3 regions of the Cupriavidus basilensis genome follow, and region 2 is predicted to be linked to each of the others. Evidence: predicted binding sites of a transcription regulator. Region 2 holds the regulator's gene; each other region holds the start of a gene.

Region 1 (9,693 bases), 600 kb from region 2:
AGCTTGGCGACGAGTTCGATAACACGGGATTTGTTGGTATCGACAATTTGCGTGCTTTCGTGGCCCTGTCGGACGACGAGTTGAACATACGCTTCATCAGCGAAGAGCTGATTACCTGGCTGAAGTCCTAAGTCGCGGCCGATGCCGTGCAGTCGACCTGGCAGGCCGCCAACGAGGCCGCTAGCGGCGAATTGACCGCCTTGCGGGCAGTGGCGCAACTGCAGGCCGAGGGGGCCGATTTGTCCCCCGCGCCACGGGAGAAGCCTGTGGATAAGGAATATCAACGCGCCCGTGAGCGTGTTTGTGGAGCCCGCTTCCTCGACCAGGGGACGCCTCCCTGGTGCCCCGGCTGGAGCCAGAAGAGCGGCACCGCAGTGGTCGCCCGGCCTGCCGCTGCAGGCGCAGGCACCTGGTCAAGCGGGTCCCTGTTACATCGAGTCGCTGCCAGCTTCTCTCACATCTGTCCGCGATTGCGCGAAGCCACAGCCACAGTGGTCGGCGAGTCGGCAAGCTGTACGAATCGTCGTGTCGGGCCGTCGAGAGCATCAATGCTACCCTTCTCGATGTCGTAAACCCATCCGTGCAGATTCATGCGTCCCTGTTCGAGCGCAAGTGCCACAGACGGATGGGTGCGTAGATTGGCCAATTGCGCGATCACGTTTTCTCTGACGAGACCGTCGAGCTTAGCGCGAGGGGTATCGAACTGATGCGCCGCGTTGATTGCTTTTGCAGCATCCGCGTGACGCAACCAGCTCGCGACTGCCGGCAGGTGATCAAGACAAGTGCAACGCGAGATCGCGCCCATCGCACCACAGTCGGAGTGCCCGCAAATCACGATGTCCTGCACGCCCAAGACCGCGACCGCATACTCGACGGTGGCCGAAACGCCGCCAGGTTCCGGACCGTAGGACGGCACGATGTTTCCGGCATTGCGAATGACGAACAGCTCTCCCGGCTCACGTTGGGTGAGGAGCTCGGGCACGACGCGACTGTCCGAGCAGGTGACGAACAGCGCCTTGGGATTTTGTGTCGTTGCGAGTTGCTTGAAAAGCTCGATTCGTTGAGGATAGACGTCGCGCTGAAAGCGCAGAAAGCCGTCGATGATGTCACGCATGGCGTCCTCCAGATTGGTTACGTGATACAGGCACGACCGTTCGATATTTTGTCATGCCGATGCCGGTGCGCTGCGATTATCGCCGATGTGACGGGCCACCAACAATATGGGGCGTGAGAACTCATGAACGAAAGCGCTTGCCAGGCGCGCGGCCGACACACGCTAGTGCAAGTCAAGGCCTACCATATTGCAATCTTGACGATGTGCCTTCTATGCCATGTGTCCGTCGCGCGGGCGGCGGACAATGCTGCAAGCTTGCATGACCGATACGAGAGTTCAGTACAACAACTCAACCACAGTCCGTTCCGACGTAGGCTGTACCTGGAATCGATCGAGTCGGCCTCTATGCTTAAAGGCGATATCTACAGCGTGTTGGATCACCCGTTCGCGGTAGTCGATGGGGCGCTGCATAATGGCCCGGAGGCGCCCGCTAACTGGTGTGATGTGCTGATATTGCACCTTAACATCAAGTACTGCCATGCTGCGATCGGCGGCAACGGAACCATACTTGAGGTGAACCTAGGCAAGAAGGTCGAGCAAGAGCTTGTGGACACCTACCGCTTGCAATTCCATTACCGAGCGATACCCAGCCCCACTACCGAGTACTTCGGGGTAGAGCTTAGGGCTGACAACGGGCCGCTAAGTACCAAGGACTACCTGATAGTGCTCGAGGCGATACCCGTTGAAGGAAATCGGACTTTCTTGCATCTCACCTATTCCTATAGCTACGGGCTAGCCGGGCGGATCGCAATGCGCACCTATCTGGCTACCATCGGTAGCGGCAAGGTAGGCTTCACAGCTATCGGCAAGGTGGCTTCCACTGGAGACAGCAAATATGTGGGAGGTATCCGCGGCTTGATAGAGCGCAATACCATGCGCTACTACCTGGCCATCGACGCGTACCTGAGTGCGCTGTCAAGTCCGCCGGGAAAGCAGCTCGAGCGACGCCTGACCAACTGGTTCAATGCCACGGAGCAATATCCCCGGCAACTGCATGAAATTGAGCGCCCAGCGTATATGCAGATGAAATTCAAGGAGTATCAACGTCAGCTGGCCGCAGGATGACAGACGCATCCCATTCATCAAGAGTCAGCCACTACAAGCGCGATAAGCATTAGTGCCGCCTATTCATGAGGACTTAACATCATGGTCTGGTGCATGGTGACATCCTCGGTGGGCCCAGCATTTATCCTAGGTCACGCCGACTGTTGCAGCTTGATCCATATCGATGGCTTGCGCGTGGCGCCAGCCCCTGTGCACAAGCTACCGGGCTTGACCTGAGTCAATAGCCACGTCCAAACGCTTCCTAGACTGGAGTCAGGACTCCCAATCCCGAACCGCACAGGAATGCTATGGAATACGCCAGCATCATGGTCCACCTGGACACCAGCCCACGCGCGCTGGACCGGCTTGAAATCGCTGCCCGGCTCGCCGTGGCCCGCCATGCCCGGCTGATCGGGCTGTTTGCCGGCTTTATGCCGGACGTCGCCTGGTTTTACCTGATGGAGGGCGCCGCGACCTATATCCACGAGGACCGCCAGCGGCGCAGTGAGGCGCGCGAGGAGGTGCACCGGCGCTTCCTGGCGGTAACGCAGGGCCTGGGGATCAAAACCGAGTGGCGTGCAGTGGATGGCGATCCGTTGATGATGGCGCTGCGCGAAGTGCGCGAGGCCGACCTTGTCGTTGCCGGGCAATACGATCCGGCCGACCCGGACAGCTTTGTGGCGACCCAGTTCCTGGAAACCCTCATCCTCGACGGTGGCAGGCCCGTCCTTGTCATTCCGTTCGCCGGGCAGTTCGCCGCACCCGGCTCGCGTGTCATGGTGGCTTGGAACGGCGGACGCGAGGCAACGCGCGCCTTGCACGACGCCATGCCCCTGATCAGCGGCGGGCAGGCCAAGGTGCTTTGCGCGCAAAGTACTGGCGCGCGGCCCGATGCGAGCCTGCCGGGCCATGCCATGGCTGCTCTGGCATGCCATGGCGTTCAAGCTGAGTTCGAACACTGCCAGGAAGGATCGGACATTGCCATCGGCGAAACCTTGCTCTCGCGTGCGGCCGATTTTGGCGCCGATGTGGTGGTGATGGGCGCTTACGGGCGCGGCCGCCTGCGCGAGTTGGTACTGGGTGGCGTCACCAGGGCTTTGCTGGACACCATGACGGTGCCGGTCCTGATGTCACACTAGTCACATTAACTGCCAGCATGGCGCCGGCGCGATATCCGCGCCCACGCGCACCATCGCTGCCGCTGGCTCTGCGCATCGCCGGAAGTGAGATTGACGCGCATCCAGCTAACCGCTAGCCACCCACCTATATTGAAGCTTGAAGCGGAACGAGGGTCCAATGCGCCACGCCGCAGGCATTTCGTGCCAATAGCCGATCACTTGATCTGGCGCAAGCGGCCTGCCCGATGTCATCGCATCATGGACGTGGATCCACCTTGCCGCGCCCGGGAGTCAACGATGTCCGATTTAACGAAAGAGCAGCTCTCCAGCCTCGTCAACTTGCTGGACAGCAGAGAGCAGAGAATCCGTGGCCAGATGGACGCCGCGGCCGTTCCCCGTACCGTGTCCACCGGGCGCGAACCAAGCGACGACGCGGAGCTCGCCGAGCATGGCACCGAGGAGCGCATGGACGATGCCGTGGCGGAACACTACCGCATGGAACTGGCCGACATAGCGGTGGCGCGTAAGCGGATTACCAGGCTCAGCTACGGCGTGTGCCTGGACTGCGGCGAGCCCATTCCCTATCCGCGGCTGCAAGCGTACCCCACGGCCAAACGCTGCACCCCATGCCAGCGCAAGCACGAGCACATGTTCGGGGCGTCGAGCGGCATGCGATGAGCATGGGCGGGCGATCCCGTGGGCGGGCTCGCCACAGGTGCGTCCGCATATTGGCACCGCGCTTGAGGGCCGCAAGCCGGCAAGGGGGGATGCCATGACTTTCCAGGACAGGAACGAGGCCGCCGAGCGGCTGGCCGAAGCGCTCGCCGGCTACGGCGACGCCCATCCCCTTGTGCTTGCCATACCACGGGGCGGCGTGCCAATGGGCAAGATACTCGCCGAGCGGCTCGGAGGCGAACTGGACGTGGTCCTGGTCAGGAAGCTCGGGGCGCCATTCGACCGCGAGATGGCGGTCGGCGCGGTCGATGAAAGCGGCTGGGTCTACGTGACGCCCTACGCGGCACGAGTTGGCGCCGACTCCAGCTATCTCAACCAGGAGCGCAACGAACAGCTTGCATTGCTGCGCCGCCGCCGCAAGCAATACACGCCGGGGCGCTCCGCGCGTGCGCTGGAAGGGCGCACGGTGATCGTGGTGGACGATGGGCTTGCCACGGGTGCCACCATGATTGCCGCACTGCATGCCTTGCGCCAGCAGCATCCCGCCCGGCTGGTGTGCGCTGTGCCCGTGGCCGCGCCGGCTTCGCTCGCCGAGGTGCGGCGTTACGCGGATGAGGTGGTCTGCCTGCAGTCGCCGGCCAATTTTTCCGCCGTCGGTGAGCATTACCGGGAGTTTCCGCAGGTTGAGGATGAGGAAGTGGTGGCTTGCCTGCAGGGGGATTCGGGGCAGCACGGGGAGGGGCGTTTGGCGGGACGGGAGTAGGGGTGGGCGTTCTTGGAGTCGGTGTTTTTGATCTTTGATCCTTTCGGCCAATGCGATGTCATGGCCCATCGGCTGAGTCCGGCCCCGTCAGCAAGAGGCGGAGTTCCACGCCGTCGCTCGCAGGCTGGCCGGTGCGCAGAACGTGGATGCCGCTGCTTTCGGCGAGCCTGAGCATCGCCCTGTTGGTTGCCAGCGTGGTCCCGATCAGCTCCTGCGTGCCGCGTGCGCGGCAGTAGGCCACCATTTTGCCCAGCAGCAGACTGCCAATGCCCTGGCGCTTGCAATCGGAGCGCACCGCCACGGCGAACTCGGCGCGCAGGTTGTCGGGGTCGGCCACGGCCCGCACTTCGCCCAGGATGGCCGGCTGCCCGCCGGTCGCCGCTCCGACGGCGACGAAAGCCATCTCGCGGGCGTAATCGATCTGGGTCATGCGTGCGAGCTGGCTGTGCGGCGGTTGGCGGATCATGCAGAAGAAGCGCATGCGGATGTCCTCCGGGGTCATTGCGGCAAAGAAGGCCTGGTAGGCGGGTTCATCTTCGGGATGTACCGGGCGCAATCGCAACGGTGTGCCGTGCCACGCCACGGTCTCCTCCAGTTCCTTGGGATAGGGGCGGATGGCAAGGCGGGCTGCGCCTGGCTGCGTAGCCGTCGCCACGCCAATGCGCGTGTCCAGGGCCAGCACGCCTGCGCCATCGGCCAGCAGCGGATTGATATCGAGTTCGGTGATTTCCGGCAGGTCACATAGCAGTTGCGACAGCTGGATCAGGACCTGGTACAGGGCGTCATGGCAGATCGGCGGCTGGTCCCGATAGCCTGCAAGCAGCTTCGCAACGCGCGTGCGGGCGACAAGATCCCTTGCCAGGTTGACATTCAGCGGCGGCAGGGCGATGGCACGGTCGGCAATGCGCTCGGCGGCGGTACCGCCGTGTCCAAACAGCACCACGGGGCCGAACACAGGATCGGTGGTGGCGCCCAGGATCAATTCGAAAGCACCTGGCCGGCGGATCATGCGCTGTACCGTGAAGCCATCCAGGCGCGCCCCGGGCCGTTCGCTGCGAATGCGGGCTTCCATGCGCTCCAGGGCCTGCCGCACCTGGCCGGCAGACTGCAGGTCCAGCGCCACGCCACCAACATCGGACTTGTGCGTAATGTCCCGCGACAGGATCTTGGCGACAACCGGATAGCCGATGCCTTCGGCGGCGGCGACGGCGGCACCGATATCGGCAGCGGTCCGGGTTTCCACCACGGGGATGCCATAGGCGGTCAGGACCGTGCGGGCTTCGGGCTCAGTCAGCATCGAACGGCCGGTGGCGAGCGCGTCGCGGATGCACTGTCGCGCCCGTTCGCTGTCGGGCTCGGCGCCGGCCGGAACCGATGGCGGCGTCTCCATCAGCAGTTCCTGGTTGTGGCGGTAGGCCACGGCCTGCAGGAAGCCGCGCACGGCCCGTTCCGGCGTGTCGTAGGTGGGAAGACCCGCGTGCCGGCAGATCTGGCGGGCGCGGGTCACCGAGTCTCCGCCGAGCCAGCTTGTGAAGACGGGGCGCGATACCCTCGACGGTGTGGCCGGCGCAGTTGGCGTGATGGCGCTGGTGAGGGCAATGGCGATGTCGCTGCTTGGCACGATCGCCGTGGGTGCGTGGATCATCAGGATCGCATCGCTGCCGGGGTCCGCCGCAAGTCGCTTCAAGGTGTCGACGTAACGTTCGACGGGAGCGTCCCCAACGATGTCGACGGGGTTCGCGTGCGACCAGGTTGATGGCAAGGCCGCATCCAGCAGCTTCAGCGTGGCGTCTCCCAGGGTGGCCAGCCGGCCGCCGCCAAGAATCAAGGCATCGGTGGCCATCACGCCAGCGCCGCCGCCGTTGGTCATGATCGCCAGTCGATCGCCGGCGAGCGGGCGGGCGCGCGCGAGCGTTTCCACTGCGTCGAACATGTCCTCGGTGGTGTCCACGCGCAACATGCCGGCCCGGCGGATCGCCGCGTCGTAGATATCGTCGGCGCCTGCCAGCGCACCGGTATGCGAGGTTGCCGCTTTCGCGCCTTCTGCCACCCGGCCGGCCTTGATGATCAGCACTGGCTTGTTGCGGGCAGCCGCGCGCGCCGCGGACATGAACTTGCGCCCGGACCTGACCGCTTCCACATAAAGCAGGATCGCCTGGGTGCCCGGGTCGCTGCCGAGATAGTCGAGCACATCCGCCACGTCGACGTCGGCGCTGTCGCCTAGCGAGACGAAGTGAGAAAAGCCGATCTGGCGCGATCTTGCCCAGTCCAGCACCGCCGTGGTCAGGGCGCCCGACTGCGAGACGAAGGCCAGCTTGCCGGGCAGGGGTGGCGCGTGCGCAAAGCTGGCGTTCAACCCCAGGCCTGGCACGAGCAGCCCCACGCAGTTGGGGCCAAGGATGCGCAGCAGATGCGGCCTGGCGGCGCCGAGCATTGCATCCTGCTGGGATTGCCTGCCCGTGCCGTGCGCTTGCGCCATGCCTGCGGTAAGGACCACCGCGGCCAGGGTGCCGCGTTCGCCCAGTTCGGCGATCAGGCCCGGCACCGTATCGGGTGGCGTGCAGATCACCGCCAGTTCGGGCGCATCGGGCAGCGCGGCGACGCTGCGATAGCAAGGCTGGCCTTCCAGCGCACGGTACTTTGGGTTCACCGCATACACCGGTCCGGCGAAGCCGCCGGCACAGAGGTTGGCAAACACGGTGGCCCCTACGCTATGCGGTCGTACGGACGCGCCGATCACCGCGACCGAGCGCGGATGAAACAGATGTTCCAGGTTACGGATACTCATCGTGCTCGGGGTCGTCGGGGTGGGAGGGGGCGCCAGATCCGTATCCCGCAGCGGGACGGGCTTTGCGTCAGGCCGGATGCGCCATCGCGCGAACGCCAATATGCCGATATGCCGATATGCCGATATGCCAGCATTGTCCAGCTTGGTTGCATCGGTGTTGATACAGGACAAGGATGCTTCCGATCGGGCAGCGGAGGTGTCAATGGACCGGGATTCCCAAGGCCTCTGCTTCTACTACCTGGCGTGGCGCCTGCTGGCCGAGGCGCAGGGCCTGGAGACGCTCTCTAGCTGCCGGGCAACGCCGCTCTTGATCTGGGACAAGGTGCGACAGGTGCGTTGTGCCACCATGAAGTGGAGGTCCGCTCGCCATGCGGGCCTTTCACTCCAAGGAGGCGGCAATGAGCAATCTCAGGATTTACGATCCACTGTCGATCGAACCGGTCGGGGACATGCTGCAAGGCATGTTGCGCGCGTTTCGCGGCAACTATGAAGGAGGATTCGCGTTCAAGGTCGATGTGACCGAGTCTGACAAGGCCTACAACGTGGTCGCTGAGATTCCCGGCGCCAGGAAGGAGGATATCGAGGTGTCCGTCGATCGTGGCACGGTGATGATCTCGGCTAAGGTGGAAAAGTCTTCCGAGCAGAAGGAAGGTGAGCGTGTGATCCGGCGTGAGCGCTACAGTGGCTCGATGCAACGCGCCTTTACCCTGGACAGTTCCGTGGACGAAAGCAAGGTGGATGCCAGCTACGAGAACGGTGTCCTTCGGGTGGTACTGCCCAAGAAAGAAGCCTCGCCGCAGCAGCGTGTGACGATCCGCTGACACGCTGTTTTCCAGGGGCGCCAATGCAGCCACTGCACCGAGCACATCATGGACTACCGGACTGTGCCGGTCGCGCTCGGCGTGGATCCCGACTGCGCATCCATGGCACTTCGTGGTGCACGGCGAGCCGGCTGCGAGCACCCCCCGCCGCAACGGATCGAGCAGAAACTGCACCGGGCGGTCTCGATGCCGGCGTGTCTTTGTTCATATTCGCCGGACTAGCTGGCGGGAGCGGGGAACGATGAATACTGGCTCGCAAGACTGTCTCACACCACAACACCTGCAATTGTTCGGGACGATCGTGCAGTGGTTCGCACGCTACGAACTGCTGATGCAGGAACTCATGGCAAAGCTGGCGGGATCGGAGACTGCATCCGTGATACTGCTGACACGGCGGCTCGATTTTGGCGGGAAGCGGCAGGCCTTGTTGGATCTGCTTCGCCATCGCGCCCATCCTCTGGACCAGTATGACAAGATCTGTGCCTATCTTCTGGTCCCGCTGACCTACTCGCCGTTGTTGTACGACATTACGCATTCGGTGTGGCAACCTGGTGCCCGTGCGCATTCGATCCAGCCGGACTGGATTTTCCGGTTCCCGCCTGGCGTTACGCCATTGCGTGATGACACTAGCCTGCCGGGCGAAGCATTCATGGACCGAGACAACAATGAGTCCATCTATTCGCTTGACGATTTCCATGATATCTCGGGGATTCTCGAGGAGCACTATCATGGCCTGTGTACCTATCTTGATCACATTGGCATGAAGCATCCCGAGCCGTAGGCGACGCAAATCACGCCATGCAAGGCACAACCGCCACACCTTAGCTTGCGTTGGGCCGCTGAACCCGGGGCGGAGGGCACGATGACCGATACTGAACGCCAGCGGCTTTCCGGCAAGCGTCTGCCTTGTCATGTTCTCGTTTATCTGGCGGGCGCCTTCATCCTTATCGCCGGCCTGGCGGGCAGCGCACTGATCTACGTGACTGCGGTGACGGCGCCCGCCGACAAAGCGGCGGACCTGGCGAGCGTCGCGGCGCACACCAAGCAATACGAGCTGCAGCTGGAGAGCATCGGCGGGCGGGCGGCATTTCTTGCGGCGGAGCTCACCAGGTGGCTGGAGGGGCTTTGGCACGGGCGGTCGCTGGCCTACATGGTGGCCATCCTGTGCACGACCATCGCGATAGCCTGCTTCCTCGTGGCCCACGGCCTGGCGGCGGACTTGCTGCGGGATCCCGCCGCGCGCCAGGATTAGCGAAGGATCACCAAGCCGAATGGCACCTGGAGAAAACCCGCTTTTAACAGGAGCGCCCTATGCTCAACATGAAGGCAGCCGTATTTATCGAGCCAGGACGAATTGTCCTCCAAGACAA
Region 2 (9,693 bases):
AGCTTCCTGGGCATGATGTATTACTTCATCCCCAAGCAGGCCGGCCGCCCGATCTATTCCTACCGCCTGTCGATCGTTCACTTCTGGGCGCTCAACTTCACTTATATGTGGGCTGGTCCCCACCACCTGCAGTTCACCTCGCTGCCGGACTGGGCGCAATCGCTCGGCATGGTGTTCTCGCTGATCCTGCTGGCACCTTCGTGGGGCGGCATGATCAACGGCATCATGACCTTGTCAGGTGCCTGGCACAAGCTGCGCACCGATCCCATCCTCAAGTTCCTGGTGGTGGCGCTGTCGTTCTACGGCATGGCGACCTTCGAGGGCTCGATGATGTCGATCAAGACCGTCAACGCGCTGTCGCACTACACGGACTGGACCATTGGCCACGTGCACTCCGGCGCGCTGGGCTGGGTCGCGATGATCTCGATCGGTTCGCTCTACTACCTGATCCCGCGGCTCTTTGGCGAGAAAGAGATGTACAGCGTGCGCCTGATCGAGCTGCATTTCTGGATCGCCACCATCGGCGTGGTGCTGTACATCGCCTCGATGTGGATCGCCGGTGTGATGGAGGGCCTGATGTGGCGCGCCACCCAGCCCGACGGCACGCTGACCTACGCCTTCGTGGAAGCGGTCAAGGCCAAGTACCCGTTCTACCTGATCCGCTTGCTGGGTGGCTTGTGCTTCCTCTCCGGCATGCTGCTGATGGCATACAACGTGGCCAGGACCATCATCGGCAAGCCTGCCGTGGATGCACTGATCCCGACCAGCGTTTCCGCCTCCGCCCATTGATCATTCCAGGATAGAAACGATGTCCGAAAAACGAAGCTTCTTTACGCACGAGACCCTGGAGAAGAATATCGGGTGGCTGATCATCTGCACCATCCTGGTGGTCAGCATCGCCGGGCTCGTCCAGATCGTGCCGCTGTTCTTCCAGCACTCCACCACCGAGCCCGACGCGGGTATCAAGCCGTACTCCGCGCTGCGCCTGATGGGCCGCGATATCTATATCCGCGAGGGCTGCGTGGGCTGCCATTCGCAGCAGGTGCGCACCTTGCAGGGCGATGTCGAGCGCTATGGTCATTACTCCACGGCGGGCGAGTCGGTCTACGACCATCCCTTCCTGTGGGGCTCCAAGCGTACCGGTCCCGACCTGGCGCGCGTGGGCGGACGCTACTCCGATGACTGGCAGCGCATCCACTTGCGCAATCCGCGCGACGTGGTGCCCGAATCGGTGATGCCGTCCTACCCGTGGCTGGAGAAAACGCCGCTGCAGACCAACGATGTCCGCGACCGCATGCGTGCGCTGCGCCGTCTCGGCGTGCCGTACACCGACGCCGAGATCGAGCAGGCGCCTGCCACGCTGGCCGGCAAGACCGAGGAAGACGCGATGGTCGCCTACCTGCAGGAGCTTGGCATCGCCAAGCGCAATGTGCGGGTCGATACCGCGGCCGCTGCGCAGCCCGCGGCCACGCCGGCCAAGGAGTAAGCCATGGCAATGATCACCGCGTTTTCCACCGTGATCTCGATGGCTGCCTTCATCGCCATCTGCTGGTGGGCCTGGTCGTCCGGGCGCAAGGCCGCCAACCAGGAGTCGGCCATGCTGCCGTTCGCCTTGCCCGACGAGCCGCTGGCCGCACGCCAGGAAGACAGGCCCGACGCCGGCCACCGCGTCGCGCGTCATGCCGGCGGCGCAAACAACACCACGCAGGAACACTGAGTCATGAGCGACTTCTTCACGGATTTCTGGAGCTACTACATTGCCGCCATCGCGCTGGTCGGCATCGTCTGGTGCGTGTGGCTGCTGTTCTCCCAGCGCAAGGTCACCAAGGTTGTGGGCGCGCCTGAGGACACCGGCCACGTGTGGGATGGCGACCTGCGCGAGCTGAACAACCCGCTGCCACGCTGGTGGATGTGGATGTTCCTGCTGGCATGCATCTTTGGCCTGGGTTACCTGGTGCTGTACCCCGGCCTGGGTTCGTACGCCGGCGTGCTCAAGACCTCCAGCCGGGTTGAGCTGGAGGCGCACCGCCAGGCAGCCGAACAACTGCAACGCGAGGTCTATGGCAAGTACATGCAGATGGACGTCAAGCAGGTGGCGGCCGACCCGGCGGCGCGCGAAATCGGGCAACGCCTGTTTCTCAACTACTGCGCGCAATGCCACGGCTCCGATGCGCGCGGCAGCCGCGGCTTTCCCAACCTGACCGATAACGACTGGCTGTACGGCGGAGATCCCGAGACCATCACGCAGACCATTACCAAGGGCCGCAACGGCGTGATGCCGTCGTTCGCCTCGACCATCGACGGCAAGCTCGCTGGCGACGTGGCGCAATACGTGCGCTCGCTGTCCGGCCTGTCTTCCGACCCGATTCGCGCCTCGCGCGGCGAGAGCACGTTCAAGTCCACCTGCGCGGCCTGCCATGGCTCCACCGGCAAGGGCAACCAGGCGCTTGGCGCGCCTAACCTGTCGGACCGCGTGTGGCTGTACGGCAGCTCGGAGGCGAACATCGTCGATGCCATCCTGAAGGGCCACAACAACCATATGCCGGCGCACGAGGAAATCCTCACGCCGGAGCGTATCCGCATGTTGACGGCCTATGTCTGGGGCCTGTCCAACACCGGCGGCGCAGGCGAGGGGGCAAAGCAATGAGCCACTGCGCTTATGCTTGTCAGGCGGACCCGCGCGGCGGCGGGGGCGTTCGCACATGAACGCCCCCGGACCGGAGCCGCTTGAAAGGAACGGGGCCGCGTGGGCGCCGCTGCGAGCGCCCACGCCTGATTCGGCTGACGCGGAAACGTCGGACGAGACCCTGTATGAAGTCCGCCGCAAGATCTATCCGCGCTCGGTGTCGGGTGCGTTCTCGAGCTGGCGGGTCTGGATGGTGGTCCTGACCCAGCTGTTCTTCTATGGCATGCCCTGGCTGCAGTGGAACGGCCGCCAGGCCATGTTGTTCGATCTCGGCGCGCGCAAGTTTTATATCTTCGGCCTGGTGCTGTGGCCGCAGGACGTGATCTACCTTGCCGTGCTGCTGGTGATCTCCGCGGTGTCGCTGTTTCTCTTCACGGCGATTGCGGGGCGGCTGTTCTGCGGCTACGCGTGTCCGCAAACGGTGTACACCGAGATCTTCATGTGGATCGAGCGGCATGTGGAAGGCGACCGCTTTGCCCGCATCCGCCTGGACGGCGACCCCTGGAGCGTGCGCAAGCTGCGCCTGAAGGCCACCAAGCACACGCTCTGGATCGTGATCGCGCTATGGACGGGCTTTACCTTCGTCGGCTACTTCTCGCCCATTCGCACGCTCGGCGCGCAGGTGCTGAGCCTCTCGCTGGGTCCGTGGCAGACGTTCTGGATGCTGTTTTACTCGTTTGCCACCTGGGGCAACGCCGGCTTCATGCGCGAGCAGGTCTGCAAGTACATGTGCCCGTATGCGCGTTTCCAGAGCGTGATGGTGGATCGCGACACCTATGTGGTCACCTATGACGTAGGCCGCGGCGAGCCGCGCGGCAGCCGCTCGCGCAAGGCGGACCACAAGGCTGCCGGGCTGGGCTCGTGCGTGAATTGCAGCATCTGCGTGCAGGTCTGTCCTACCGGCATCGATATCCGAGATGGCCTGCAGTACGACTGCATTGGCTGCGGCGCCTGTATCGACGCCTGCAACCAGGTCATGGACAAGATGGCTTACCCGCGCGGGCTGATCGGCTATACGTCTGAGAACGCCATGCGCAGCGCGCTCTCGGAGACCGTGGCACGCAAGCGCCTGGTGCGGCCGCGCACGGTGATCTACTCGGTGATCTGGCTGGCGCTGGTCGCCGGCTTCATGGCCTCGCTGGCCATGCGCACGCCGCTCAAGGTCGATATCATCCGCGACCGCGGCGCGCTGGGGCGGGAAGTGGAAGGGCGCTGGATCGAGAACGTGTACCGGCTGCAGCTGATCAACACGACCGAGGCGCCGACGCGCGTCGCCGTCAGCGCGGGCAGCGATGAGCTCAAGGGCTTGGCCGTGGAATATGATCACGCTGCCGGCAACCTGGAGCCCACGTCCAATCGCCTGATTCCCATCCGGGTGCGCGTGCCGATCGAGTCCGCGGCGCAGGGCACGCACAAGATCGAGGTCACGGTGACCGCGGTGCCCGACAAGGGCGCGGGGGGGCATGGCGCGGAGATTCGACAGAGCACCAGCTTTATCGTGCCGCGCAATCTATGAGGCGACGGGGGACGCTGGATGCACCAATCCGTACGCTACAGACGCGATCTAGAACTAGAGGAGGCCAGATGACGCAGCAAAGCAATCCCTGGTGGAAGGAGCCATGGCCGTGGCTGCTGATGAGTGGGCCGTTCGTGGCCATGGTGGCCTGCGGGGTCACGATCTGGCTGGCCATGACCCACCCGGATCCGCCCATTGAGGAAGGGGTCGCTCGCCACGGCCTGGTGGTCGAGAAGGCGGGCAGCGCGGCACGCCAGGCAGCGCCGGTCGCGGCGCAAGCGAGGTGATCATGAGGCTACGCTGGCTGATGTGGGTGTTGTGGCCCGCTTTCCTGGTCGCCGGGCTGACGACCGCGCTGGTATTCTCCATGGTCGATCCCGGTGACCTGCGCTTCTTCGGCCAGCCGGTCGAGGCATCGCGGGAGGCGGTCTACACCGTGGGCTTCCTGATCGCGTGGGTGCTGTGCTCGCTGTCGAGCGGCTTGACGTTGTACACCATGCCCACGCGGCTGGCGGACACGGACGAGCTGGAGTGACTGTGATGCGCGCCTTGCCGGTTCAGGCCAGCAGGCGCGGCATCGCGGCGAGCCGCCGCGGGCGAGGGCGGCCCGCGACGTGCACGTCAGCAGGACTTGTTGACGATCTGCTTGATCCCCACCATGTCGACCAGCTTGACGTGGCGCTGGCGAATCTGGATCAGGCCGGCTTCCGCAAAGCGCGAGAACAGGCGGCTGACGGTTTCGAGCTTGAGCCCCAGGTAGCTGCCGATTTCCTCGCGGCTCATGCGCAGCACAAATTCGGAGGCCGAATAGCCGCGCGCGGACAAGCGCTCGGACAGGTTGATCAGGAAAGCGGCAAGCCGCTCCTCGGCGCGCATCGATCCGAGCGTGATCAACATGACCTGGTCCTGCGAGATCTCCTTGCTCATCAGGCGCATGAACTGATGCTGCAGGGAAGGCAGGACGTTGGACAGCGTCTGGAGATCGCCAAAGCGCACCACGCAGACTTCGGTATCTTCCAGTGCGGTGGCGTCCGACGCGTGTTGCATCTCGCCAAGGCCGTCGAGGCCGACGACTTCGCCGGGAAGGTGGAAGCCCGTGATCTGCGAGCGGCCGTCTTCCATTGTCAGGTGGGTCTTGAGCGTGCCGAAGCGAATCGCGTAGACGGCGGTGAGAGGATCGCCGAGGCGGTACAGGGTTTCGCCCTTGCGTACGCGCACCCGGTCCTGGACCAGCGTATCCATCTTTTCGAGGTCCTGCTGCGACATGCCGACGGGCAGGCAGAGCTGGCCGAGCGAGCAAGTGGAGCAGCGGGGCGACATCTCGGTAATGGGAATGGTGGTGAGCAATTGGGGCCTGTCGGTTTAGCGCAGTCAATCAAGCGCGATGTGGCAGGCGCATTGAGTTGAGAGCTTGACGTTGAGAGTCGTCGGTTGGAAGCGCTATCCACATCGGCCTGGCGCGCGGGTCTTGCGGCAGTGCGCTATCTGTGCAGCGCGGCTTGCCGTGCCCGTCGTCATGTTGTGCGAGCGCGCTGATGTACGCGGGCGCCAAGCTTCATGTTGATAGCGCCTCTTGGAGCTGCGGGGGCGCGTTCGCCGCATTTTACCGCGCCGGACGTTGCGATTGTGTGATTGGGAGGAGAAGTTGACCATAGGCGTGCTTATCAGCGTATTTACCCTGGCTTTGCTGGGCGGCGTGCACTGCGCCGCCATGTGCGGCGGGATCGCGCTGGCGGCGGAGCAGGGCGGCGTTGCGCGCGTGCCTGCCACGGTGCTCCGGCGTCCCGGCCATTGGTTGCTGGAACTGCTTGTCATGCATGCCGGGCGGCTGAGCATGTATGCGGTGCTGGGAGGCTTGCTGGGTGCCCTTGGTGCCGGTGTCTGGAAGGCACAGTACCTGCCGCTGCAGCGTTGGCTGTTCGGGATCGGCAGCGTGATGCTGGTGCTGTCGGGCTTGTGGATGTTGTGCGGGCGCACCATGGGTACGGGTGGGCTTGAGCGGCTCGCCGCCCGGGGCGCGGGTGGCTTGCTGCGCGGCCTTGGCGCTGTCGGGGCGCGCTTGCCAGCTGTGGCCCGGGCGCATGGGCAGGGCCGCTTGCTGCGCCGCTACGGCATGGGGCTAGCCTGGGGGCTGGTCCCGTGCGGCATGGTGTACGGTGCTCTTGCCATGGCGTTGCTGGCCGGCAATGCTCTGTCGGGCGCGCTGGTGATGGCCGTGTTTGGCCTGGGCACCCTGCCGAACCTGCTGGTGATCTCGGGCCTGTCCGGCTATCTCAGGCAGCTTTCGCGGCGCCCGGCGTTGCGCGCTGGCGCTGGCCTTGCGGTGGTGGCTTTTGGCTTGGCCGGGGTGGCGCGCGCGCTGCTTTTACCTGAGACGCTTGCCGCGCATGGATTCTGCCTGGTCTTCTGAAGCGCCGTTTCGTGGTGTATCTGTCACTTCCTCGCTGAGGTAGCTGTGCGAATCGGTTGCAGGTTTGCCAGGGAATGCCATACAATCGCAAGAACAGCGATATCGCGCAGCGTATTTCATCGTGGCATCGTCAGGTAGCATCCGCTGCTCAGGGATGCATGCCAGGAACACCCAGGCAGGCATCAGCGCCAGGGACCGTTCCCCATCCGCCGTCCGGTTCAAAAGATTCGGTTCAAAAGACCAGCCACGGCAGGGCGGGGTGAAATAGGCCAGCAGGCCCGATATCCGTATTTTCTTGCACCCGGCGCGTTCGATGATAAACGCCGCGCCGGACAGGTCCGCCACATCAGGGGGAAGGCGCGACGCAAGGGCTCCGTCGACTGGCAGATAAAGCCGGTGGCCGGGCGATCTCCTGCCGGTCAGGTCCGGCACCCGATGCAATAAAAGAAGGCGCACGGCTGGCATGCATCAAGCATGCGGTTGGCTGCGCGGCCAGATGGCGGTGGCAATCCCTACCGCTGAACCCGCAATCTCCAGTGCGCCCGGGATCAACCGGGGCGCAGGTGCAAAGACAGGCTGCACGCAATCAACATGAATACCCAAGAGGCGAAGATCGTCCTCGAGACCGCGCTGATCTGCGCGCAGGAACCGTTGCGCGTCAATGACTTGCGCCGGCTGTTTGCCGACGAAGTCGGTGCCGACACCATTCGCGTGCTGCTGGAAGAGTTGCGCCGCGACTGGGAGCAACGCGGCGTGGAACTCGTGGCACTGGCCAGTGGCTGGCGTTTCCAGAGCCGCCCTGTCATGCGCGAGTACCTGGATCGGCTGAATCCGGAAAAGCCGCCCAAGTACTCCCGCGCCGTGATGGAGACGCTGGCGATCATCGCCTACCGGCAACCGGTCACGCGGGGCGATATCGAGGAAATCCGCGGTGTCGCGGTCAGCACCGAAGTCGTGAAGAAGCTCGAGGACCGCAGCTGGATCGAGGTGATCGGCCACCGTGACGTGCCCGGACGGCCTGCGCTTTATGCCACCACCAAGAACTTCCTTGATGACCTCGGCCTGCGCACGCTCGATGAATTGCCGCCGCTGGAAGACATCCAGGCCCAGGCGCAGGTCGCAATGCTGAATCAGGAGCCGATCGACTTCGAGGCGCTGGGCACGGTGCCGGCCGATAGCGACGAAGAGGCATTCGCGGAACCTGGCGATGATCAGGCCGGCGCTGCCGAGCTGGTTGTGGCGGATCCCGGAGAGGGTGAATCGACCCCTTCGGGCGTGGCTGCCCCCGACGGTCTAGCGGCCGGCGCCACGGACGGCATTGCCGGTTTGGTGGATGCGTTTGAAAGAAAGGAGGCCGTGGCGCAAGCGGAAGCTGGGTTCACACCCACGCCCGAGGCCGAGGCGGAAGTGCCGGCGACGCCTGAGCCGGACGGTAAGCCAGGGAGCGAGCCGGTGGCCGCCGAGCCCGCCGGCGCGCGGTCCGGCGACGCAGCCGAGGAGCAAGCCGTCGAAGACGGTGAAACAAATGAGCAAACGGACACGCCCGCCAACGGTTACCACGTACAAGTGGCCTCCGGCGAGCAGGCGTCCGAAGTCCCGGGGGCGTCCACGACGAATCCGGCGCACCCCAGCGAGCACGACGAGCACGACCAGCGCGTGTCCAACTGAACACCATGCAACATCCGAATGTGAATACCTTGTCCGATTCTGATCAAGACGTCCGCCAGGCGGATACGCCGGCCGGCGATGCCGGTAATGGCGCCGAAGGCGGCGCCGGCACCGATGGCGCGCCGCGCCGCAAGGGCCTGCGCCGTGGCTTGCGCAATCTGGTGGCCACGCGCCGCCAGGCCGCGCAGGACCGCGATGGCGACCGTGCCGCGGACGGCGGGACGCTAAACCCTGCGGGCAGCCCCGATGCCGGCACCGCGCAGGACGCGCGTGGCGACGGCGCAAGGAAGGGGCGTACGCGTGGCAAGCGCAAGCCTGCGGAAGGCGAGGCTGTGCAGGCAGGCGAAGCGCAGGGCGAGCGCCCGGCGCCGCGAGGCCGCCGCAACTTCACCGGTGACACCGCCGAAGGTGTAAGCGAGGTCGCGGGCGAGCGCCAGCGCGATGGCGCTCGCCCCAACCCGAATGGGAGTGGCGCCCGCAAGCGCAAGCCGCAGCAAGGCCAGCAGCCGCAAGGCGCGGCCCGCCGCGGCGGCGGCGAAGGGCAGCAAGGCGGCCCGCGCCAGCAAGGCAAGGGCGGCAAGGGTAAGGGCGGGGCGCAGCGCCCGGCCGCGGGTGTGCCCGAGAAGGCGCCCGCCGCCGCCGCTAGCGGTGAGGACCTGTTCCGCTTTGTCATTTCCGGTCAGTATGACCAGGAAGAGTCGAGTGGTCCGCAGGCCCGGGTCAAGCCGGTGCGCGAGCTGTCTGCAGACGACGATGCGCCAAAGCTGCACAAGGTGCTCGCCGAAGGCGGGCTGGGCTCGCGCAGGGAAATGGAAGAGCTGATTCTGCAGGGCCGGGTTTCGGTCAATGGCCTGCCTGCCCACATTGGCCAGCGCATCCTGCCGGCCGACCAGGTCCGGGTCAACGGCAAGCTGATCCACCGCCGTGTGTCGTCCAAGCCGCCGCGCGTGTTGCTGTATCACAAGCCGTCCGGCGAGATCGTCAGTCAGTCGGATCCGGAAGGCCGTCCGACCGTGTTCGACAGCCTGCCGCGCATCAAGGCAGGGAAGTGGGTGGCCGTGGGCCGCCTCGACTTCAATACCGAGGGCTTGCTGATCTTTACCTCCTCCGGCGATATCGCCAACAAGTTCATGCATCCGCGCTACGGCGTGGAGCGCGAATATGCGGTGCGCACACTGGGCGAGCTGGCCGAGGCCGATCGCCAGCGCCTGCTGCATGGCATCAAGCTCGACGATGGCGAGGCTAATTTTCTGCGCATCGCGGACGGTGGTGGCGAAGGCATCAACCACTGGTACCACGTGGCGCTGACCGAAGGCCGCAACCGCGAAGTGCGCCGCATGTTCGAGGCAGTCGGCCTGACCGTGTCGCGCCTGATTCGTACCCGTTACGGCCAGTTCCTGCTGCCGCGCGGCC
Region 3 (9,693 bases), on a different replicon from region 2:
TGGCGAAGATCGCCGTCAGCGCGGCAAAGACGGCCGACAGCAACGCCCAATGAAACCAACCGGTGGAAGAGGCCATGTGTTGTTGTGCGCGATGAAGGTTTGAGCGGCATGCCAGCCCGCGGGGCCCGGCTCAGGTGCGCCGGCGCTCCATGGCCACCAGCGAGGGCACAAAGCCGAGCTGCCCGAAGAAGGCCGCCTCGGACGAGCGCCCGGCGCGCAGCACCCACGTGATGTCGGGATCGTTGCCGACGATGTGGCGCACCAGCGCGCGGCCGATGCCGCGGCGGCGATGGCTCGGCGTCACCGCGACCATCGACAGGTAGCCGTTGGAGATGTCGTCGCACAGGGCCCGCGCGAAACCCACGATCTCTCCGTCATCGACCGCCACCACCACCCGTTGCGAGTTGGCGATCAGCCGGGCAAAGCGTTCCGTGTTGGCAACGCGGTGCGCCCACCCGTTTGCCGCAAGGAGTTGTCTGGCCGCCTCGATCTCTTCTGGCAGCAGATTGCGGATTTCCATCGGGGCTCCCCATGCAAGCAGATACGGCAACTCGGCGCTGCCCTTCTAATGGGGGGCGTCACGAGGCGAGTGCGGCGCGGGGCCGCAAAAAGACTGCAGGCAGTGTAGCGAGCGCGCGAAGGCCCGTCAATTTGCGCCAAGCCATGTTGCTTCCGCTCTGTAGCGGGGTATCATGTTTCCCATGAATGCCTCGATCTTCTCTTCCGCCCATCCGGCCGATCAGCTGGCCGAGTTTTCCGACGCCGACGCGGCGCTGGCTCGCATCCGTGAAATCTACGATGCCTCGGTCGGCGCGATCCGCGCGCGCTTCGACGCCTTCGCCCAGGGCCAGCCGCTGCCGTCGGCGGCACATGCCTGCTATCCCTACCTGGGCATCTCGGTCAATCTCGAAACCATGGTCACCGACAGCCGGCCATCCTGGGGCACGGTTGCCTACCCCGGGGTCTACGGCACCACGGTCACCCGCCCCGAACTGCTGGCCGATTACTACCGCGACCAGATCGAGCGCCTGATACGCTACCACCGCGTGCCCGTGGTGGTCGGCGTCAGCCGCCGCCCGATCCCGTTGCCGTTCGTCATCGAAGCCTCCACCACGGACATCAGCTATACGCAGGCGCGCGAACTCGAAGCCTCGTTCGTGCTGCCCGAGCTGAGCCGCATCGACGACGCCATCGCCAACGGCACCTATGAGCCGGTGCCGGGCGAAGCCTGGCCGCTCTCGATGTTTCCCGGCGAGCGCGTGGACCTGGCGCTGCAGCGGCTCTATCACTACACGGGCACCGCGCCCCAGCATTTCCAGCGCTTTGTGCTGTTTACCAACTATCAGCGCTACGTCGACGAATTCATTGCGCTCGGCCGCTCGCTGATGGCCGCCGACGACACGCAAGGCGCCGATGGCTACACGCGCTTCGTGGAACCCGGCGATGTGGTGCAAGAGCGCGGCGAGGCCGAGCCCGACGACGCCCTGCGTCCGCGCGCGCTGCCGCAGATGCCCGCCTATCACCTGGTGCGCGAGGACAAGCTTGGCGTCACGCTGGTCAATATCGGCGTGGGCCCGTCCAACGCCAAGACCATGACCGACCACCTTGCCGTGCTGCGTCCGCATTGCTGGCTGATGGTCGGCCACTGCGGCGGCCTGCGCCGCTCGCAGCAACTCGGCGACTACGTACTGGCGCACGCCTATGTACGCGATGACCACGTGCTCGATCACGACCTGCCGCCCTGGGTGCCGGTGCCGCCTATCGCGGAGATCCAGGTCGCGCTGCAAGAGGCCGTGGTGCGCGTGACGGGTTTGTCCGGCAACGAGATGAAGACCCGCATGCGCACCGGCACCGTTGTCTCCACCGACGACCGCAACTGGGAGCTCAAGTCCAAGGCGTTGTACGCCCGCTTCAACCAGTCTCGCGCGATTGCCATCGACATGGAGAGCGCCACGGTCGCTGCCAACGGCTTCCGCCTGCGGGTGCCGTATGGCACCTTGCTATGCGTGTCCGACAAGCCGCTGCATGGCGAACTCAAGCTGCGCGGCATGGCCAATGCGTTTTATCGGCAGCGGGTGAGCCAGCACATGTCGATCGGGCTGGAGGCGATTCGCATCTTGCGCGAGGGCGGTGCCGAGCAACTGCATTCGCGAAAGCTGCGCAGTTTTGACGAGCCGGCGTTCCGGTAGGCTGGCTCCTGCCGGCGTTCCCGTGCGAGCGGGGACGCCGGCGTCTTGCATCCCTCACTCACCACGCGGTCGGGCCGCCACGCGCCTTGGCCAGTTTCCCCTCGAAATGCGCCACCAGGAAGTCAAGGAACGCCCTGACCTTGGCTGACATATTGTGCCGTTCCGGAAACACCGCATAGATGTCGGCGGGCGGCAACGCATAATCCTCCAGCAGCAATACCAGCCGGCCGCTGCGCAGGTATTTCGCGAGATCCCATTCCGCCCGCTGCAGGATGCCTTGCCCGTCGAGTCCCCACGTCAGCGTGACTTCGCCGTCATTGCTGCTCAGCGGCCCGCGCACCTTGACCGCTTCCGTTTTCTTCCCCTTGGTGAACCGCCAGATGCCGTAGGCCGAGTCGTTCTGCCGCAGCACGATGCATTGATGCTGCGCCAGGTCATGCGGCGTGGACGGCGTTCCGTGCGCCTTCAGGTAGGACGGGGCCGCGCAGACCAGCCGGCGGTTATCGGCAATCTTGCGGGCGATCAGGCGGGCATCCGGCATCTCGCCAAAGCGGATCCCCACATCGAAGCCCTCGTCGCCCAGGTTGATGGGGCGGTCGGTCAGGTGGAGTTGCACTTCCACTTGCGCATGTCGTTTAGCAAAGGCGGAGATGGCCGGCGCGATGTACGTGCGGCCAAAGCCCAGCGGCGCATTCACGCGCAGCAGGCCGCGCGGCGCGACTCGGCCGCTGGCGAGCAACTGGTCAAGGTCCTCGATGTCGGCGAGGATGCGCTGGGCATGCTCCAGGTACACCTCGCCTTCCGCAGTCACGCCGATGCGCCGGGTGGTGCGGTTGAGCAGGCGCACGCCGAGCCGCGTTTCCAGCTGCGCCAGGCGCTTGCTGACCGCCGCCGGCGTGACATCCAGCTCCCGGGCCGCGGCCGACAGGCTGCCGGCCTTGACCAGTGCCGAGAAAAACGCCAGTTCGGAGGGCTGTCCCATCTTTAACCTCAGGTTAAAAGTAGATTGAATTTGAGTTGATTCTACGCCGATGTTTTTCGGCCATAGTCGATGGCAGGACGGCAGTGCCATGCCGCGGCTGGTGCGAACGAGCGCGGCGAGCCTGCCAGGCGTGAACCACGAGGAGGAGACAGCGCGATGCGCGAATACAAGATTGCGGCCATCCCGGGCGATGGCATTGGCCCGGAAGTCATCTCGGCAGGCCTGCAGGTGCTGCAGACGCTGGCCGCCCAGGATGGCGGGTTCAAGCTCAGCGTTGAGCATTTTCCCTGGAGCTCCGACTACTATCTGGAGCGTGGGTACTATATTCCGACCGATGGCCTGGAGCGCCTGAAACAGTTCGACGCGATCTTCTTCGGGGCCGTGGGTGCGCTCAACGTCCCGGACCATGTCTCGCTGTGGGGCCTGCGCCTGCCCATCGCCCAGGGTTTCGACCAGTACGCCAACGTGCGCCCGGCACGCGTGCTGCCCGGCGTGCGCAGCCCGCTCGTGAACGGCAAGGATATCGACTGGGTCATCATCCGCGAGAACTCCGAGGGCGAGTACGCCGGCAACGGCGGCCGTACCCATCGCGGGCTGCCCATCGAGACCGCGACCGAGACCTCGGTGTTCACCCGCGCCGGTGTCGAGCGTATTCACCGCTTTGCGTTTGAGCTGGCGCGCAAGCGCCCGCGCAAGCAGCTCACGCTGGTGACCAAGTCCAACGCACAGCGCTTTGGCATGGTGATGTGGGATGAGATCTTCTACGAGGTGGCCAAGGACTATCCGGACGTCAAGACCGACCGCGAGCTGGTCGATGCCGTGACCACGCGCATGGTGCTCAAGCCGCAGACGCTGGATGTGGTAGTCGCTACCAACCTGCACGCCGATATCCTGTCCGACCTGGCCGCCGCGCTCTCCGGCAGCCTGGGCATCGCGCCCACCGCCAACCTGAATCCCGAGCGCGTCTTCCCGTCGATGTTCGAGCCCATCCACGGATCGGCTTTCGATATCACCGGCAAGGGCATTGCCAATCCCGTGGCGACCTTCTGGACCGCCGCGATGATGCTGGAGCATCTCGGCGAGAAGGCCGCGGCCGATCGGCTGATGGCAGCGATCGAGCACATCACGGCGGCCGCTGTCTTCACGCCGGACCTGGGTGGCACGGCAACCACGGCGAGCGTCACCGAAGCCATCTGCAAGGTACTGGCGCAGCAGGTCAAGCAAGCCGCCTGAACCAGCCGTCCAAGCCGCGAAGTGGGGCGAGAACGATGGCGGCACAATGTTCTGCGCAAGCGGCCCGCCCCTGGACGGGCCGCTCACAATAGAAGCAATAGAAGCAATAGAAGAAATAGAAAAGCAAAGAGGAGACAAGCATGCAATCCGCATTCCGGACTGCGGCGGCCGCGCTCGCATTCACGCTCGCTGCCGGTACCGCCTTCGCACAAACCAACGCACAAACCAACGCGCAGGCCTATCCCGTCAAGCCGATCCGCCTGATCGTGCCGTTCCCGCCGGGCGGCACGACCGACATCCTGGCCCGCACCGTCGGACAAAAGCTCACGGTGGCGCTGGGCCAGCCCGTGGTCATCGAGAACCGGCCGGGCGCGGGCGCGACGATCGGGGCGGATGCCGTTGCCAAGGCGCCGGCGGACGGCTACACGCTGCTCATGGGCGCGGTTCACCACACCATCGCGCCTAGCGTCTACAAACGGCTCTCGTACGACGTGCAAAAGGACCTCGCGCCGGTATCGGTCGTCGCCATCGTGCCGAACGTGCTGGTGGTCGGCCCGGGCTTCCCCGCCAAGACGGTGCAGGAGCTGGTCGCCTATGCCAAGGCCAATCCCGGCAAGCTGACCTATGCCTCCAATGGCAACGGTACCGCGCACCATCTGATTGGCGAACAGTTCAAGGCGCAGACCGGCACCGATATCGGCCATATCCCCTACAAGGGCAGCGCGCCCGCCATCACGGACCTGATGGGCGGGCAGGTGTCCATGATGTTCGACACGACCTCGTCCGCGCTGCCCTACATCAAGGCCGGCAAACTGAGGGCGCTGGCGGTCGCCACCGCGAAGCGCTCGTCCGCGTTGCCGGACGTGCCAACGCTGGCCGAAGCGGGCCTGCCCGGCTTTGACATCGCGTCCTGGTTCGGCGTGATGGCGCCCGCGGGCACACCGCCCGAGATCGTGGCGAAGCTGAGCGCGGAAATCGCCAGGAGCCTCGCCAGCGACGACGTCAAGCAGCAGTTCGCCGCGATCGGCGCGGAGCCGGTGGGCAACACGCCAGCGCAGATGCGCAGCCAGATCCAGGCAGAGATCGGCCGCTTCGGCAAGCTCGTCAAGCAGGCCAATCTCAGCATGGACTGAGGCAGGCGAAGTGCGTGGCCACGAAGGCGGTTGGCCATCAGCTATTGGCGATATGCCTCGGCAGGCATAGAATCTCGCGCTTCGCCCAGCTTCAGCACCATGACTACGAATCCCCATGCGGTTATTACGCTGGCCAGCCTGACGCTCGCTGGCTGCTTGCGTTACCCGCATGCATCGGGCCATCTCGTTCGCACTGCGACGATTGCCGCCTGCCTTGCCGATCTGGTGGGGCTGGATGCGGCGCACTGCGAGCGCATACGGCTCGTCACGCCGGCGCACGACGTGGGCAAGCTCGCCATCCCCGATGCCGTACTGCTCAAGCCTGGCAAGCTGCTCCCCGATGAGCGGCAGGTGATCGAGCGGCATGCAGAGATCGGCGCGAACATCCTCGCGGGCAGCGCGGACGCGCTGATGCGCCTGGCGTCGCAGGTCGCGCACGATCATCATGAGCGCTTCGACGGCACGGGCTATCCACGCGGCCTGGCCGGCAAGGAGATCCCGCTGGCCGCGCGTATCGTGGCCATCGCCGATGCGTTCGATGCCATGACGGAGTCGCGCTGCTATCGTCCCGGCATGAGCGACGACGATGCGCTGTCGATTGTCTCGGCTGGTTCCGGCACGCATTTCGACCCGGACGTGACGAGCGTTTTCCTCGCCAACATCCCGCAGATACTGCGGAGCCGGAAGTCGGCGCAAGTGCTGCTGGATGCTGGCTCCGAGATGGCTGTGGTCGCGCGCTTCTATGGCCTGAATCGCAACGCATTGCGGCAGATCCCGCGCCAAGCCAGAGCCTGACGCGGGATCCGCCGTGCGTTCGTTGTGCCGTGGCGCGACTTATCGCGTTTCGTCAGAAGCGGTATCCCACACCCATGCTGAACAGCCACGGATCCAGGCTCACGTTCGAGACCTTCACGCCGGCCGCCTTCACATCGCTCGACAGCCACACCTTCTTGACGTCGGCATTGAGGAACCAGTTCTTGGTGAGCTTGTAGTCCATGCCGATCTGCAGGGCCGGCGCCACGCTCCAGCTATCGAGCGACAGCGAATTGTTGGCAATGTCGGCGCCCCAGATGCGCGTGAAGTTCAGGCCAGCGCCGATATACGGGCGGAAGGTGCCGTTGGGAATGAAGTGATATTGCACCAGCAGCGTCGGCGGCAGATGCGTGAAGGAGCCGATCTTGTTGCCATCCAGGTAGACGTTCTGCTTCTGCGGCACGGTCAGCACCAGCTCGGCGGCGATGTGCGGCGTGAAGAAGTAGGTGACATCGAGTTCCGGAATCCACTTGTTGTTGACCGTGATGCGGTCCGAGGCGCCAACGCCGCCGATCGGGTCGGACTTGCCGGCCATGTCGAGATAGGTGCTGCGCAGGCGCACCATCCAGTTGCCCTGCGCTTCATCGGCAGCAGCAGCGGGCGTCGCGGCAACGGCGCCGAGCACGGCAAGGGTGGCAATGGCAGTGGTGCACAGACGGGTATGCAGGTGCTTCTTCATGATGGTTGGCTCGTGTTTTAGGAAACTTCACGCACAGTTTGGCGCAGCGTTTCCGGTCGAGCCTTGACCGAAAGCAAGAAGATGGGCATCGGTGGCGCACGCGTGCGCATGCGTCGCCGCGTTGCGACAGTCCCGGCCCGCGCCGCGCGCTTTCGCATTTCCAATCCCGGGCCGGGCTTCTAAGGACATGCGCAAATATTCGTGGCGGCAAGTTTGCACCCGCCTTACGCTGTGCACACAGTCAAGCAACGAGCATGTCGTGGGCGTCCCGCAAGGGCGTCTTTCCGGGTGTGCCCCGTGGGGGCGGGGCACACCGGTTTTTCTGCGCCGCGGCCTTGAGCCCGGGCGCGGGCGGCATCAGTCGGCCAGGGCTTGTTCGCGCCGCACCTGGCTGGCTGCAAGCAGGTGACGGTTCACGCCCGACACCACGGCCTTGAGCGATGCCGTGATGATGCTGGCGTCGATGCCGGCGCCGAAGCCCGTGGCGGAGTCTCCTACCCGCACTTCCACATAGCAGGCCGCGGCAGCATTGGCGCCGGACGACAGCGCGTGCTCGTGGTAATCCATCACGCGCACCGGCATGTCCAGCGCGCCTTTGAGGCCGCTGACGAATGCATCGATCGGGCCGTTGCCCCGGCCGTGCGCGCGCAGCGCTTCGCCATCGCGCAGCAACGTTACTTCGATTTCCACCTCGCCGTTGTTGCCGGACACCATCTGGTGGCCTACATAGCGCAGCGGCGCCTCATGTTCGAGATACTCGCGCTTGAACAAGCCATACAAGTCATCGGCGCTGGCTTCGAGCCCGCTCTCGTCGGTCATCGATTGCACCGCGCGGCTGAACTCGATCTGCAGGCGGCGCGGCATATAGATCCCGTGCACCTGTTCCAGCAGGTAGGCCATGCCGCCCTTGCCGGACTGGCTGTTGACGCGGATCACCGCATCGTAGCTGCGGCCAAGGTCGGCCGGGTCGATCGGCAGGTACGGCACCTCCCAGATCGCATCCGCCTGCTGCTGCGCGAAGCCCTTGCGAATCGCATCCTGGTGCGAGCCCGAGAAGGCCGTGAAGACGAGGTCGCCCACATACGGGTGGCGCGGGTGCACGGGGAGCTGGTTGCAATCTTCCACGCACTGGCGCACTTCATCGATGTCGGAAAAATCGAGCCCGGGGTCCACGCCCTGCGTGTAGAGATTCAGCGCCAGCGTCACCAGGTCGACATTGCCGGTGCGCTCGCCATTGCCAAACAAGCAGCCTTCCACGCGATCGGCGCCGGCCATCACGGCAAGCTCGGCGGCTGCCACTGCGGTGCCACGGTCATTGTGCGGGTGCACCGACAGGACGATGTCCGCGCGCCGTGCAAGATGCCGGTGCATCCATTCGATCTGGTCGGCAAAGATATTGGGTGTGCTGCATTCCACCGTGGTCGGCAGGTTGAGAATGAGCGGGCGCGCGGCGCTGGGCTGCCAGATCGCCGATACCGCATCGCAAACCTCGAGCGAGAAATCCAGCTCGGTCATGCTGAAGGTCTCGGGCGAGTATTCGTAGGTCCATGCCGTCTCGGGCATGCCGTCGGTCAGTGCCTTGATCAGGCGGGTGCCCGCCAGCGCGATCTCCTTGACCTCATCGCGGCTTGCACCAAACACGATGCGGCGAAACGCGGGAGCGATCGGGTTGTAGAGGTGCACCACGGCGCGCGGCGCGCCGCGCACGGATTCGATGGTGCGCTGTATCAGGTCCTCGCGCGCCTGGGTCAGCACCACGATGGTCACGTCGTCCGGGATGCGGTCTTCCTCGATCAGCATCCGCACGAAATCGAAATCGGTCTGCGAGGCCGAGGGGAACGCCACTTCGATCTGCTTGAGCCCGATCTTGACCAGTTGCTCGAAGAAGCGGAGCTTGCGCTGCGGGTTCATCGGCTCGATCAAGGCCTGGTTGCCATCGCGCAGATCCGTGCTCATCCAGACCGGCGCGCGCGTGATGCGCTTGGCGGGCCAGGTTCGGTCGGCGATATCTACGGTCGTGGCGGGGCGGTACTTGGTGGCGGGGTTGCGCAACATCATGACGGTTCTCCTTCCTCGCGGGAAGATGCAAGACACAAGAAGCAAAATGCAAAATGCAAAAGCCAGGACGCAAGATCGCCAGGGCGTTGAAGCGCTCGATAGCGAAGGCGTCAGAAAGCCAATGCGGAAAAAGGGTGGCGCGAGGCTGCCGAACTGCCACTAGGCACTAGGCCCGGCAACCGATCAGTAGGTCTAGCAGTAGCGAGGAGGAAAGACGCGGCGCCGACAGGGCCGGAGCAACTAGCGCAATGGCGGTGCCCAGCGCGCAACCTGCTGCCGGCACGCGCGCGGCTGCAGCGATGCGGGAGGCATCGGCGGCGCGGCGGTGGAAGCAGGTGGCTTGGTGCATTGCGTAGTGTGTGGGAAGCGGTGCGGATGACGTGGCTTACGCCTTGACGCGGCTTATGCCTATTACCGAGGTGCGTCGTCACTTGTGCTTGTCATGCATGCCGAGCCCGCTTTTCAGCGGTCGGCATCCGGCAAGAATAGTCGAGAACGCGAACGGGCGTCAAGGACGAGTGCGCCGAGCCCGGCGGATGGCCGGATGGCCGGCCATCTCCGCCCGGCCATCCGCACGGACTTGTGACTGAGCCCAGGCGTGCGTCA

The links. The regulator FNR, encoded in region 2, switches genes on or off when oxygen is low (the NO sensors DNR and NnrR bind a similar motif). The targets are predictions, from matches to a motif close to TTGATNNNNATCAA.
Region 1: the regulator FNR is predicted to act here: its motif matches at 3,388-3,401, upstream of F7R26_RS08950 (TraR/DksA family transcriptional regulator).
Region 3: the regulator FNR is predicted to act here: its motif matches at 7,093-7,106, upstream of F7R26_RS21345 (OmpW/AlkL family protein).

What each region holds. Positions count from the first base shown of each region.
Region 1 covers NZ_CP062803.1:1,972,160-1,981,852, reverse strand. Annotated here, with positions in the region: gene F7R26_RS08970 (VWA domain-containing protein) at 1-131, shown strand, start outside; gene F7R26_RS08965 (carbonic anhydrase) at 455-1,114, opposite strand; gene F7R26_RS08960 (hypothetical protein) at 1,316-2,179, shown strand; gene F7R26_RS08955 (universal stress protein) at 2,467-3,297, shown strand; gene F7R26_RS08950 (TraR/DksA family transcriptional regulator) at 3,574-3,954, shown strand; gene F7R26_RS08945 (phosphoribosyltransferase) at 4,049-4,714, shown strand; gene F7R26_RS08940 (bifunctional acetate--CoA ligase family protein/GNAT family N-acetyltransferase) at 4,773-7,502, opposite strand; gene F7R26_RS08935 (Hsp20/alpha crystallin family protein) at 7,901-8,323, shown strand; gene F7R26_RS08930 (hypothetical protein) at 8,565-9,104, shown strand; gene F7R26_RS08925 (hypothetical protein) at 9,186-9,575, shown strand; gene F7R26_RS08920 (NAD(P)-dependent alcohol dehydrogenase) at 9,635-9,693, shown strand, end outside.
Region 2 covers NZ_CP062803.1:2,567,918-2,577,610, reverse strand. Annotated here, with positions in the region: gene ccoN (cytochrome-c oxidase, cbb3-type subunit I) at 1-789, shown strand, start outside; gene ccoO (cytochrome-c oxidase, cbb3-type subunit II) at 809-1,486, shown strand; partial or broken gene F7R26_RS41725 (cbb3-type cytochrome oxidase subunit 3) at 1,490-1,624, shown strand; gene ccoP (cytochrome-c oxidase, cbb3-type subunit III) at 1,721-2,647, shown strand; gene ccoG (cytochrome c oxidase accessory protein CcoG) at 2,703-4,202, shown strand; gene F7R26_RS11660 (membrane protein) at 4,271-4,489, shown strand; gene F7R26_RS11655 (hypothetical protein) at 4,492-4,737, shown strand; gene fnr (fumarate/nitrate reduction transcriptional regulator Fnr) at 4,824-5,549, opposite strand; gene F7R26_RS11645 (sulfite exporter TauE/SafE family protein) at 5,848-6,612, shown strand; gene F7R26_RS11640 (hypothetical protein) at 6,568-7,077, opposite strand; gene scpB (SMC-Scp complex subunit ScpB) at 7,204-8,280, shown strand; gene rluB (23S rRNA pseudouridine(2605) synthase RluB) at 8,286-9,693, shown strand, end outside.
Region 3 covers NZ_CP062804.1:79,043-88,735, forward strand. Annotated here, with positions in the region: gene F7R26_RS21310 (EamA family transporter) at 1-76, opposite strand, end outside; gene F7R26_RS21315 (GNAT family N-acetyltransferase) at 131-520, opposite strand; gene F7R26_RS21320 (AMP nucleosidase) at 693-2,189, shown strand; gene F7R26_RS21325 (LysR substrate-binding domain-containing protein) at 2,248-3,171, opposite strand; gene F7R26_RS21330 (tartrate dehydrogenase) at 3,328-4,404, shown strand; gene F7R26_RS21335 (tripartite tricarboxylate transporter substrate binding protein) at 4,545-5,537, shown strand; gene F7R26_RS21340 (HD-GYP domain-containing protein) at 5,637-6,332, shown strand; gene F7R26_RS21345 (OmpW/AlkL family protein) at 6,385-7,029, opposite strand; gene leuA (2-isopropylmalate synthase) at 7,387-9,084, opposite strand.